One region of the Megalodesulfovibrio paquesii genome, then DNA from elsewhere that is predicted to be linked to it. Evidence: predicted binding sites of a transcription regulator. Region 1 holds the regulator's gene; the other holds the start of a gene.
The links. The regulator sigma-54, encoded in region 1, starts transcription at its own class of promoters, with help from an activator protein. The targets are predictions, from matches to a motif close to CTGGCACGGNNNNTGCTT.

Region 1 (5,979 bases):
CGCCGCAGTCTTCGGCCAGCACGCCGCCCAAAGTCCAGAAGCGATGGTTGAAGAAGGGCAGGGCCGCGCCCGGCAGGTTGGAGACCAGCGCCCCGGCCTTGGCGTCCAGCGCGCCGAAGACCACCCCGGCTACCCGCGCATGCACCAGCGCGCCCAGGCACATCACGCACGGCTCCAGGGTGCAGACCAGCACACTGCCCGGCAGCCGGTAGTTGCCAGCCGCCAGGGCCGCGGCGCGCAGGGTCAGGATTTCCGCGTGGGCTGTGGGGTCGGCTGTGGCCACGGGCGCGTTGTGGCCACGCGCCAGCACCGCGCCCGCCGCGTCCAGCAGCACCGCGCCCACAGGCGCTTCCTCGTGGGCCGCCGCCTGCCGGGCCTGGTCCAGGGCCAGTTGCATCACGGCTTCCCAGTCCGGCCACGGCGCGGGTGGGGCGACAGGCGGTACAGGCAAGAGGGGCGCGGGCAGCGTCAGAGGGCGGCCGATCATTGCCCTTTCAGTGAGGCCACGCCGCGGGCCAGCAGCTCCACGCCCAGGGTGCCTACGGGACCGCGTGTCCAGTGGGGATGATTGGTGACGTCGTTGAAGGCTTCAGGGTGGGGCATCAGGCCCAGGATACGGCCGGAGGGGTCGCACAGGCCGGCAATGCCCAGGGGCGAGCCGTTGGGGTTGTGCGGATAGGCTTCGGTGGGCTCGTTTGTGGCCGGGTCAATATACTGCAGGGCCACGAGCTGGTTGTCCAGAATTTTCTGGAAAATGGCCTCATCCGCCGGCACCAGCTTGCCTTCGCCGTGACGCACGGGCATGTCCAGGAGGTCCAGACCTTTGGTAAAGACGCAGGGCGAGGCCGGATTGGCCCGCATGCGCACCCAGCGGTCTTCGAACCGGGCGGAATCGTTGGGGGCAAGGCTGACCTGGCGCTCGAAATACAGGCCGTCCAGGGCCGGGAGCAGACCAAGCTTCACCAGGAGTTGGAAGCCGTTGCAGATGCCCAGGACCAGCCCGCCAGCATCGAGGAAGTTTTTCAGGTCGTCCAGCAGGGAGCGGCCGGAGACGGTGCGTTCGTGCCGCCAGCGCAGGGCCGCGGCCTGGCCGGCGCCCAGATCGTCCCCGTCGAGGAATCCGCCGGGGAAGAGCAGAAAATTATAGTCCGTGATGCGGATGCGATCCGCCACCAGATCGGGAAAAAAAACAATATCCGCAATATCCGCGCCTGCCTGCAGGGCGGCGTGGGCGCATTCGCGCTCGCAGTTGGAGCCGTAGCCGGTGACGACAAGCGCCTTGACGGACGTGGGAGAGTGGGACATGGCGTTTTGCTTCCTTGTATCCTGTCGAAACTATGCGAAATATTCGATGCGCCGGGGCTGCTTGGGGCAAGAGGGGGCACGTGGGGACTTGACGAAAGGGGGGTCTTCCGCAAAGAATATCCTCCCGAGCGCCGTGCCACCCGCCGCCGTTGTGCACAGTCTTGGCCGGGATTTCAAGCGCCAGTTTCGCTCCCGCGTGCAGCGCCTTCCAGCATGAGCCCAGAGGCGCAGGCTGTTTCGCGGCATGTCCAACCTATTTTGACCAAACCGGAGACTTCCGCGATGAAGAACAGCGGATACTATCGTGGCGGCAAGCCATTGAAGACCAAATTTATTTTTGTCACCGGCGGTGTGCTGTCCTCCCTGGGCAAGGGCCTGGCCGCCGCGTCCCTGGGCTCGCTGCTCATCGCCCGCGGGCTCAAGGTGACCATCCAGAAGCTGGACCCGTACATCAACGTGGACCCCGGCACCATGAATCCTTTTCAGCATGGTGAAGTCTACGTGACTGATGACGGCGCCGAAACCGACCTGGATCTGGGCCACTACGAGCGTTTTCTGAATACGCCCATGACCCAGAAGAACAACTACACCTCCGGTTCCATCTACCACAGCGTCATCACCAAGGAGCGCCGCGGGGACTACCTGGGCGGCACCGTGCAGGTGATTCCGCACATTACCGACGAGATCAAGCAGTCCATCCTGAACCTGGCTTCGGATGATATGGACGTGGTCATTGTGGAGATTGGCGGCACCGTGGGCGACATCGAAGGCCTGCCTTTCCTGGAAGCCATCCGCCAGCTGCGCGGGGACCTGGGCAAGGAGGCCGTGCTGTACATCCACCTGACCCTGGTGCCGTACATCAAGGCAGCGGGCGAGCTGAAAACCAAGCCCACCCAGCACAGCGTCAAGGAACTGCGCTCCATCGGCATCATGCCGGACATCATCATCTGCCGCTGCGAGCAGGACATCCCTCACGAGCTCAAGGCCAAGATCGCCCTGTTCTGCAACGTGGATGCTGATGCCGTGTTCTCCGCTGTGGACGTGAAGAGCATCTATGAGCTGCCTCTCAAACTGTATGAGGAAGGGCTGGACCAGAAGGTGGCCATCCTGCTCAAACTGCCGGCAAAGAACCCGGACCTCTCAGCCTGGAAGCAGGTGGTGCAGAAGCTGGGGCATCCCATTGGCGCGGTTTCCATCGGCATTGTGGGCAAGTATGTGGATTTGAAGGAAGCCTACAAAAGCCTGCATGAAGCGCTCATCCACGGTGGCATTGCCAACGACGTGGCCGTGAATCTGGTGTATGTGAATTCCGAGGAAGTGACCGACAAAACCGTGGGCAGCATTCTGGCCGGGCTGGACGGCATCCTCGTGCCCGGCGGCTTTGGTAACCGCGGCATCACCGGGAAGATCCGGGCCATCCAATACGCTCGCGAAAACAAGATTCCCTTCTTTGGCATCTGCCTGGGCATGCAATGCGCGGTGATTGAATTCGCCCGCAACGTGCTCAAGCTGGACGCCGATTCCCAGGAATTCAACCCCCTGACCCAGCACCCGGTCATCTATCTGATGAAGGAATGGTACGATTACCGGACGCAGAAGGTGGAAACCCGGGGCAAGGATACGGACCTGGGCGGGACCATGCGCCTGGGGGCTTATCCCTGTGTGGTTTCCCCGGACACCAAGGCCCACGAGGCGTACAAAAAGGACGAAATCCAGGAACGCCACCGCCACCGCTACGAATTCAATCAAACTTACAAGGACATGTGCGAGGAGATGGGGCTGGTGTTCTCCGGCCTGTCCCCGGACAAGCAGCTGGTGGAAATTGTGGAGTTGCCTGACCACCCCTGGTTCCTGGGCTGCCAGTTCCACCCGGAATTCCAGTCCGGCCCCATGCGCCCGCATCCGTTGTTCCGCGAATTCATCAAGGCTGCCAAGGTGTTACAGGGGAGTATCGCCACGAGGAGCAACCAGGCGTGAGGCCGCCCCGCCGCCCGTTGCCCGCAGGCCGGGGCAATCCTGCCATCCGCCGCGCCCGGGCGTTGGGCGCGGCGCGTCATGTGCGCTTGCTGGTACTGGACGTGGACGGCGTGCTGACCGATGGCCGGCTTCTGTACAAGGAAGCCGGCCCGGCGGACAAGCTCTTCCATGCCCAGGATGGCCTGGGCATCAAGGCTGCCCAGGCCCAGGGGCTCCATGTGGCGGTCATCAGCGGGCTGGATTCTCCTGTGGTGGCCCGCCGCATGAAGGAACTCGGGGTGGAGGATTACCAACCCGGCCACCGCCACAAGGTGGGCGCCCTGCAGCTGATGCTGGACAAGCATGGCCTGGGCTGGCCCCAGGCGGCGTTTCTTGGGGATGACTGGGTGGATCTGGCGGTCATGGAGAAAGTGGGCTTGCCCATGACCGTGCCCAACTCCCAGGCGGAATGCCGGCGCCTGGCCCTCTGGACCAGCCGGCTCCCTGGCGGACACGCCGCCACGCGGGAAGCCATCCGGTTCATTCTTCAGGCCCAGGGCAAACTCAGCGCAGCGGTAAACTCTTTTCTGCATCCCCAAGTCTGAATAGAGACCAACCAGCGCAAATTCAACGGGAAAAATATTAAACTTCCGCTTGACACCGCTGGAATCAACATTGCATGCCGCCACGTCTTGCAAGGGGCGTGCTTCTGTGGCACTACTCAAACCCGTCCAGGATGTTAGCCTGCGAAACACAGCTGCATTTTCTTGTCAATCTTGTTAATTTTTTAGCGAACGGAGCACTACGGACACATGGCCCTGGAACTCAGACAGTCCCTCAAGCTGAGCCAGCAGTTGGTGATGACTCCCCAGCTGCAGCAGGCCATTAAACTGTTGCAGCTCTCCCGGATCGAGCTGCTAGAGACGGTCCAGCAGGAATTGCTGGAAAACCCCTTCCTGGAAGAGTCCCTTCAGGAAACCGCCCCCGAACCCTCCTTTCAGGATGCCAGTCCCGCCGGCCAGGAGCGCGACGCCGTGACTGAGCGCGACATGCTCAAAAGTGCGGACTGGGAGGATTACATCGGGGATTTTGCCTCCACCACGCGGCAGATGAACCAGCGCGAGGTGGAAATCCCCGAAGACGGCCTCTCCTTTGAGGCCCGGCTCACCTCCAGCCACAGCCTGGAAGGGCACCTGGAGTGGCAGCTGCGGCTTTCCGGTGCCACCCCGCGTGAGCTGGAAATCGCCGACGCCATCATCGGCAATCTCGGTTCCTCGGGCTATCTGCAGGCCTCGGCTGAAGAGCTGGCCGCCATGACCAGCGGCACGGTGGATGAGGTGGAGGCCGTGCTGCACAAGGTCCAGCGGCTGGACCCCGTGGGTGTGGCCGCCCGTACGCCGCAGGAATGCCTGCTCCTGCAGCTGGAGCTCTACAAGATGGATACCGACCCCATCCTGGTGGAGCTGGTCCGCGAGCATCTGGAAGATCTGGAAAAGAAACGCTACAAGCCGCTGGCGCGCAAATTTAAGATTTCCCTTGAGGAGCTGCGTGAGTACCTGGAGGTGATCCAGGGTCTGGATCCCATGCCCGGCGCCAGTTTCGGTTCGGGAGAACCCAGTTACGTCAGCCCGGACGTGTTTGTGTACAAACTGGGCGACGAATGGGTGGTGCTCCTGAACGAGGACGGCCTGCCCCGGCTGGAACTCTCCAGCGCCTATGGCGACCTGCCCTCCCGCGGCAGTGATAAGGAGCGGGATTATCTGCAGGAAAAGATGCGTTCGGCCCAGTGGCTCATGAAGAGCCTCTACCAACGCCAGCGCACGCTTTTCAAGGTGGCGGAAAGCGTGGTCAAACACCAGCGCGAGTTCTTCGAGCATGGAGTGACGCAGCTCAAGCCGTTGATTCTCAAGGACATCGCCGAAGATATCGGCATGCACGAATCCACGGTCTCCCGCATCACCACCAGCAAATACATGGCCACCCCCCACGGCACCTTTGAGTTGAAATTCTTCTTCAACAGCGCCCTGGAGCTGGATGACGGCACCCAGGTGGGCTCGGAAAGCGTTAAAGCGCTTATCAAAAAGCACATCGACGCCGAGGACCCCAAGTCCCCGCTTTCTGACGAGCGCATTGCAGAAATTCTCAAAGACACGTTGCATGTCAACATCGCTCGCCGTACAGTGGCCAAATACCGTATGGCCCTGGACATTCCCTCCTCCTCCAAGCGACGGGAAATGTTCTGATCCACAAACCCCGCCCGACGCATTACGCGGCGCGGCGGCGCACCTCACGGGAGCGCCTATGCAGATTACCTTTACCTTCAAGAATTTCGAACCGTCCGAGCACCTGAAGCAATACGCCCAGCGCCGATTCGAAAAACTCACCAAATTTCTGGAACGCACCGACGCCTCCGCGGAGCTGCAAGTGGCCATGAGCGTGGAAAAGCAGCGCCACATGGCCGAAGTGAAGCTTGTGGGCGACGGCCTGCACCTCTCGGCCTCCGAATCCAGCGAGGACATGTACCAGACCGTGGACCTCGTGCTGGACAAACTGGATGCCCAGATGCGCAAGCACCGGGAAAAGGGCAAGGACAAGCGCAAGGGTGGCGATGTGGCCCTCGATGGCCGCACCGTGCGCACGGAAGTCTTCCAGCTCACGCCCACGCCCTCTGGCGGCCGGGAGCGCAGCATCGTCGATTCCGATCATTTCCAGCCCAAA
Region 2 (5,979 bases), on a different contig from region 1:
TGTGGCGCGCCCTGGATGAATTTGAATCCGACGAAGCCGCGGCTGCCGTCAACACACTCAAAGAAATGCTGCAACCGCACTAAGCGGGCGGCCAGCACCGGGGAATGCCATGATCCGACACAAAATTCTTATTGTGGATGACACGGTCGAGAACATCCAGGTACTCATGGAAACCCTGAAGGACGATTACGCCATCGTGGCCGCCAAAAATGGGGAAAAAGCCCTGACCCTGGCCCTGGCCGAGCCTCGGCCGGATCTCGTCCTGCTTGATGTGATGATGCCCGGCATGGACGGCTACGAGGTATGCGCCCGCCTGAAGCAGGATGCCCGCACCAAGGCCATTCCCGTGCTCTTCATCACTGCCCTGAGCGAAGAGGAGGATGAAGCCAAAGGCCTGGCCCTTGGCGCGGTGGATTATATCACCAAACCCTTTCGCCCCGGGCTCGTCAAAGCCAGGGTTCACAACCAGCTCGAACTCAAGCGCCACCGGGACCACCTGGAAGAGCTGGTGGAGGAGCGCACCCGGGAACTGGCCCTGACCAAGGAAGTGACCATCGAAAGTCTGGCCACCCTGGCCGAATGTCGGGACCCGGAAACCGGCGGGCACATCAAGCGCACGCAAAACTACGTCCGCCTGCTGGCCGAGGCCGTGGAGAATCATCCCCGCTTTGGCCCGGCTTTGAACAAGGACATCATCCACCTCATGTACATTTCCGCCCCGCTGCACGATGTGGGGAAAGTCGGCGTGCCGGATGCCATTCTGCTCAAGCCCGGCAAGCTTACTCCCGAGGAAATGACCACGATGAAACTGCATACCCGGTACGGCCGCGATACCCTGGCCAAGGCCGAAGACCGCCTGGGCGGGAACTCGTTTTTGCAATGCGCCAAGGAAATCGCCTATGGACACCACGAAAAGTGGGACGGCAGCGGCTACCCCGAGGGCTTGGCCGGAGAAGCCATCCCCCTTTCCGCCCGTCTCATGGCCGTGGCGGACGTATACGATGCCCTCATCAGCCGCCGGGTGTACAAGCCACCCTTTCCGCACGCCCAGGCCATTGACATCATTCAGGAAGGCCGCGCCACTCATTTCGATCCCGACTTGGTGGATGCCTTCCTGGCCATTCAGGACGACTTCCGCAAGACAGCCCTTGAGTTTGCGGACTACGAAGAAGAGCGCGTGCTGCTCTCCCGCCCCGCGTGACCCTGTCGCCTGGAGTTGGGCGGGACTGTAAAATCCATCGACAATTTGTTGGAAAGGTTTCCAGTTTTTCAGGGACTCAGGTTGTTTTTTTGCAGGTTAACTCTTGAGATAAAAGAAAATAATTTTTGGCCCCGCTTTTGCTTAAGAAGAGGCATCTTCTTGAACTCAATGCTGGAGGTCGATATGTCCCGCCTTACCACAAGCTTCCTGACGGCACTTCTGCTGATCTCCCTGACAGCCGGCCAGGCCTTCGCCGCGGCCTCTCTGCCGGGGAATGACAGTGTCTCACTGTACTTTTTCAACTGGGAACAGGTCTACCGGACCGACACTACAGCAACAGGGCAGTATGCAGTCGGTGACATTGTGTACGGCCTGCTGAATATGGATTCTGTCGGGAGCTCCATTTCCGGACAAATTTCTGGAGCATTTTTGCTGGAAGTTACGGAAATTAAGGATTCCGGCGAGGTTGTGTACGGTGCAGTGAGTGATGCTTCGTCTTTGATCGGGCTTGACACCATTGCTACTGGGATTTCAGCTGTGCTGGCAGACCTGTTCTTCTCTGATGGCGCTACTGGCAACAATGATGTCATGATACTGTTTGACGGAAGCTCCTTGAGCAAGCCTTTCTCTGGTCAGGCTGGCGCCATGGAAGCCTTTACGGATGGCACCCATTTTCTCACCTACTCCATGCTGGGGGACGACTACTGGTATGGTACAGGGACTATTGATGCCACGACAAACGGCTTCCTTTCTTACTACGGTCTGAGCATTACCTCGTACCTCGGCTCCACGGTCGACCCCGATTTCTTCACCTTGCTGGACAGCCCTTACGATACCGTGGGGACCCTGCATGAGATGGTGGGGTACACGGCTCTGTTCCTTTCGGACAAGTACAAAGGTAATCCCAACGGAGAAACGAATGTGCTTTCCGAATTGTTCCCCTACCTTAGCCGCGACCCGCAGCTTCTGGCCACGCCTGAGCCCGGCACCCTGGCCCTGCTTGGCAGCGGCATGCTGGCCCTCTTCGCCGCCCGCCGCCGCCGCCGCAATCAGGCCGCGTAACGCAGACGCAGGCTGAAAGAGACGGAAGACTTTTCAGACGGCCTCCAGACGCTTCCGACCAATCACCACGCGCCCTGCCGGCAAACCGGCAGGGCGCGTGTCGTTTTGAGTGCCGCAACACTGTGCAGCTCTCGGCTGAGGAAGAAAGTGTCAGAGTGGATCAGTCAGGCCGGGGCGTGGTCAGGACGCGTCTGGCTGATTGCTCAGGGTCTGCTGCACGGTGTGGATTTCCTGGCGCAAGGCTTCCAGTTCGTCTTGCAGGGCTGTGGCGGCCAGGGACACAGCCTCCCAGGAAGCCTGTCCCTTGGCCAGGGTTTCCAGGGTCCGGCCCAGCTGGCTGCCCCGAACCCCGCCGACCGTGCCGGCCACGGACTTGATAGTATGCCCCAGCCTGGCCAGGGTTGTCCGGTCCTGCGTGTCGAGGGCGGCGTCCAGGCCGGCATGCAATGCGCGCGCGTGGTCCAGAAAGCGGGAGCAGGCGTATTGCAGGAACTCTGCCTGGTTGCCCAGATTGGCCCGAAGCAACTCCATGTCGAACCTGGGCAGCGCAAGGGCTGGCGCGGGGGACGGCTCGGGAATATCCGCCGGGGCTGCCTGGTCGGTGGGGCGAGGTGATGCTTCGGGACTGGAGGCGGCCGAAGGGGTGGACTGCGGGCTCTGGGAGAAAAGGCCCTGGGCCTGACTGCTGCGCAAAATGGTGTGCAGCTCCTGCAATCGAAACGGTTTTGCCAAAAATCCCATCATGCCGAGGGCTTCGCATTTGGCAGGCACATCTTCCTGTCCATGGGCGCTCAGGGCGATGATGGGCAGGCTGGCAATGCGGGGATTGGCATGCGCCCGGATGCGGCGGGTGGCTTCGAAGCCATCGCAGCGCGGCATTTGCAGATCCATCAGCACCAGATCCGGGAGAAAGGCCGAGAGAAGCTCCAGCGCCTCAAGCCCGTCTCTGGCGCAGCGCACCACATGGCCTTCAAGCTCGGTCATGGCCACGATCATGTCCCGGTTGAAATCATTATCCTCCACCAGCAGGATGACCATGGGCGCAATGGGGGGGGGATATTCTGGCACATCGGACGCGGGCAATGGTTCCGGCCAGCGGGCACGCCGCAGGGGGATGGTGAAGTGGAAGACACTGCCCCGGCCGGGCGTGCTCTTGACCCAGATGCTTCCGCCCATGAGTTCCACAAGATTCTTGCTGATGGTCAGCCCCAGCCCGGTGCCTTCATACCTGCGGTTTTCCGCGCCTTCCACCTGGACAAAACGCTGGAAGATGCGGTGCACGTCGCGCTCGTGGATGCCGATGCCGCTGTCGGTTACGGCAAAATGCACCCAGAGCTGTCGCGGTTCTGTCGTCTCAGCGCCGGCCACGTCTTCGGAGAAGATCTCCTCCACCTCGTCCGCGTTCACCTCAATGCCCACGGCACCGTGGTTGGTGAATTTGATGGCATTGCTGACCAGATTGAACAGGATTTGGCGCAACCGCAAGGGTGCGCCGAGGAGGCAGTCCGGGAGCGAGGCGTCAATGGTGAAATGAAAGCCGATCTGCTTTTGTGCTGCCTTGAGGATGAACGTCTCCTTGATTTCGCTGAGGAGCGCGGCCAGGCTGAACGGTTCCTGCTCGATGCCAAGCATGCCCGCTTCCAGCTTGGAAATATCCAGCAGATCCTTGATGAGATTATCCAGCATGGCTGCGGCGGAGAGGAGCAGGTTGACGTGCAGGCGCTGGGAGGCATTGAGGGAGCCCTTGCCCAGCAGATCGGCAAACCCGACGATGGCGCTGAGGGGCGTGCGCAGTTCATGACTGATGTTGGTCAGAAACTCATTCTTCATCCGGATGCTGAGTTCCATGGCCTGCCGGGCTTCGTCCAGATAGGACTCCAGCCGCCGCAGCTCACTGTCATCGCGCCCGATGCATAATACGGCCGGGGTGTTGTTGATGCACAGCCGGCTGACGCGCAACCCCATGGGCAGGGTGCGGCCGTCCTGGACCCGGAATTCCGTGTCCAGACTCTGAAAGGCTTCCGTGGTGGCAACTGCGGCCAGGTAGATTGCCATATCCTGAGCCAGGAACTGGCCCATGGACAGTTCCCCTGCCTGCTGTCTGGGCACGCCCAGAATTCTTGAGGCCGCCTGATTCATGCGCAGGATGTCCCCATCCAGGTCATGGATGATGACCGGCTCCGCAGCATGCTCGAAAATGGCCTCGAACTGGCCGCGCGCGTCCTGCTCCCATTGTGCTGCCGGGCCGGGGCCGAGGGGCGCCAGGGCCAGAAGCGCAGCCGTCTCCACCTGGTCGGTGGTGGGGAGCAGCGGGAGCACATTCCACTGGGTGGCGCCGCCGGCCGCAGGCAGGATGACATATTCCGGCTGTTCGGAACGCAGGCAGCGTGTAATGGCGCCGTGCAACTGTTTGAAGCTTGCGGCAGGAAGGTGTTGCTGCAGGGGGCTGCCGAGCAGCGGCGCAGGCGGGGTCTGGAGCGAGTCCGCCCAGCTGAGGGAACAGGCTTCAATGCACAGGGCATTGTTGACGAGGATTAAGTGGCGGACCTCCAAATCACCCGGCAAATCACCCGGCGAATCCTGAGGGGTGGGCGTTGAGGGAGTGGAAGGCGGGGGCGCCGGGGGCGGGAGATGCATTTCCGGCAGGCGCAGCCGTTCGGTATCCTGCTGCATTTCCTGGGTGAGAGACTGCAAGGATTCCAGAATCCTGCGGGCATCTCCGAACGAAAGCCCGGGAGTATCAGCAGCATCTGGCGCTGCCAGCACATCCAGCTCGGAAGCCAGCTGTTGCAACAGGGCGTGTTGGTTGCTGAGGTGCAGGGCCTGCAGCCGCTGGGTGGCGCGGCAGCTTTGCAGCAGTTGCCGCAGCAAGGCGTTTTCCTGCGCCAGCTTTCCCTGCTGTGAACGCGGGGCGTCTGCAGCGTCGGTCATGACCAGTCCATGAGAAAACGTGCAGCCCTTTTGTTCCGCTATGGCAGCAGGGAACAGTGCGCGCGGGCCTGTTCTTCCAGGCCACTGCGGAGGGTAAGGTTATGCTTTTTGAGCAGCTGATACAGCCGCGCCCTGGAGACGCCGGAAACCTTGCAGGCTTTGTCCAGATCTGCGCCAATGTGCTGGAGCAGGCGTTCGAAATATTGCTTTTCGTAGGCGTCCACCACTTGCTGCCGGCCCCCTTTGAAGGTGGGGATTGTCTGAGGCGCCAGCAGGCAGGCAAAGGGAGTAGCCGGTGTCACCTCAACATCGCCTTCCTGCGAGGTGCGGTGCAAGGCATCCTTTTTGAGCTGGATGCGCAGGGAAACCGGCAGGTGAAACACCTCAAGCTGGCTTTCATCCGTGGCGAGTGTGAGGGCGCTGGTGATGGCATTGACCAATTCCCGCACATTCCCGGGCCAGCTGTAGGCAACAAGCGCGGCTTCGAAGGCCGGGGAGAAGGTTTTGGCTGGCAGGCCAAGTTCCTTGCAGGATTTGTCGGCCGTGTGCCGGGCCAAATGCAACACATCGGTACCGCGCTCCCGCAAAGGGGGCAGGGCGATGACGGCCGTGTTCAGCCGGTAATAAAGGTCGCGGCGGAATTCACCTGCTTCCACCATGGCCTGCAGATCGCGATTTGTGGCAGCTATCAACCTAAAATCGCTATGGATTTCCATTTTGGCGCCAATGGGGCGGAAGCGCTTTTCCTGCAGCACGCGTAGCAAGGATTTTTGGATGGAAAGATC

Region 2: the regulator sigma-54 is predicted to act here: its motif matches at 1,327-1,344, upstream of ACYQ00_RS00475 (PEP-CTERM sorting domain-containing protein).

Annotation. Positions count from the first base shown of each region.
Region 1 covers NZ_BAAIGQ010000005.1:1,003,777-1,009,755, forward strand. Annotated here, with positions in the region: gene tadA (tRNA adenosine(34) deaminase TadA) at 1-487, opposite strand, end outside; gene ACYQ00_RS11125 (phosphoribosylformylglycinamidine synthase subunit PurQ) at 484-1,305, opposite strand; gene pyrG (CTP synthase) at 1,624-3,282, shown strand; gene ACYQ00_RS11135 (KdsC family phosphatase) at 3,327-3,866, shown strand; gene rpoN (RNA polymerase factor sigma-54) at 4,074-5,504, shown strand; gene hpf (ribosome hibernation-promoting factor, HPF/YfiA family) at 5,563-5,979, shown strand, end outside.
Region 2 covers NZ_BAAIGQ010000001.1:93,760-99,738, reverse strand. Annotated here, with positions in the region: gene ACYQ00_RS00485 (transporter substrate-binding domain-containing protein) at 1-83, shown strand, start outside; gene ACYQ00_RS00480 (response regulator) at 110-1,201, shown strand; gene ACYQ00_RS00475 (PEP-CTERM sorting domain-containing protein) at 1,385-2,263, shown strand; gene ACYQ00_RS00470 (ATP-binding protein) at 2,444-5,194, opposite strand; gene ACYQ00_RS00465 (sigma-54-dependent transcriptional regulator) at 5,233-5,979, opposite strand, start outside.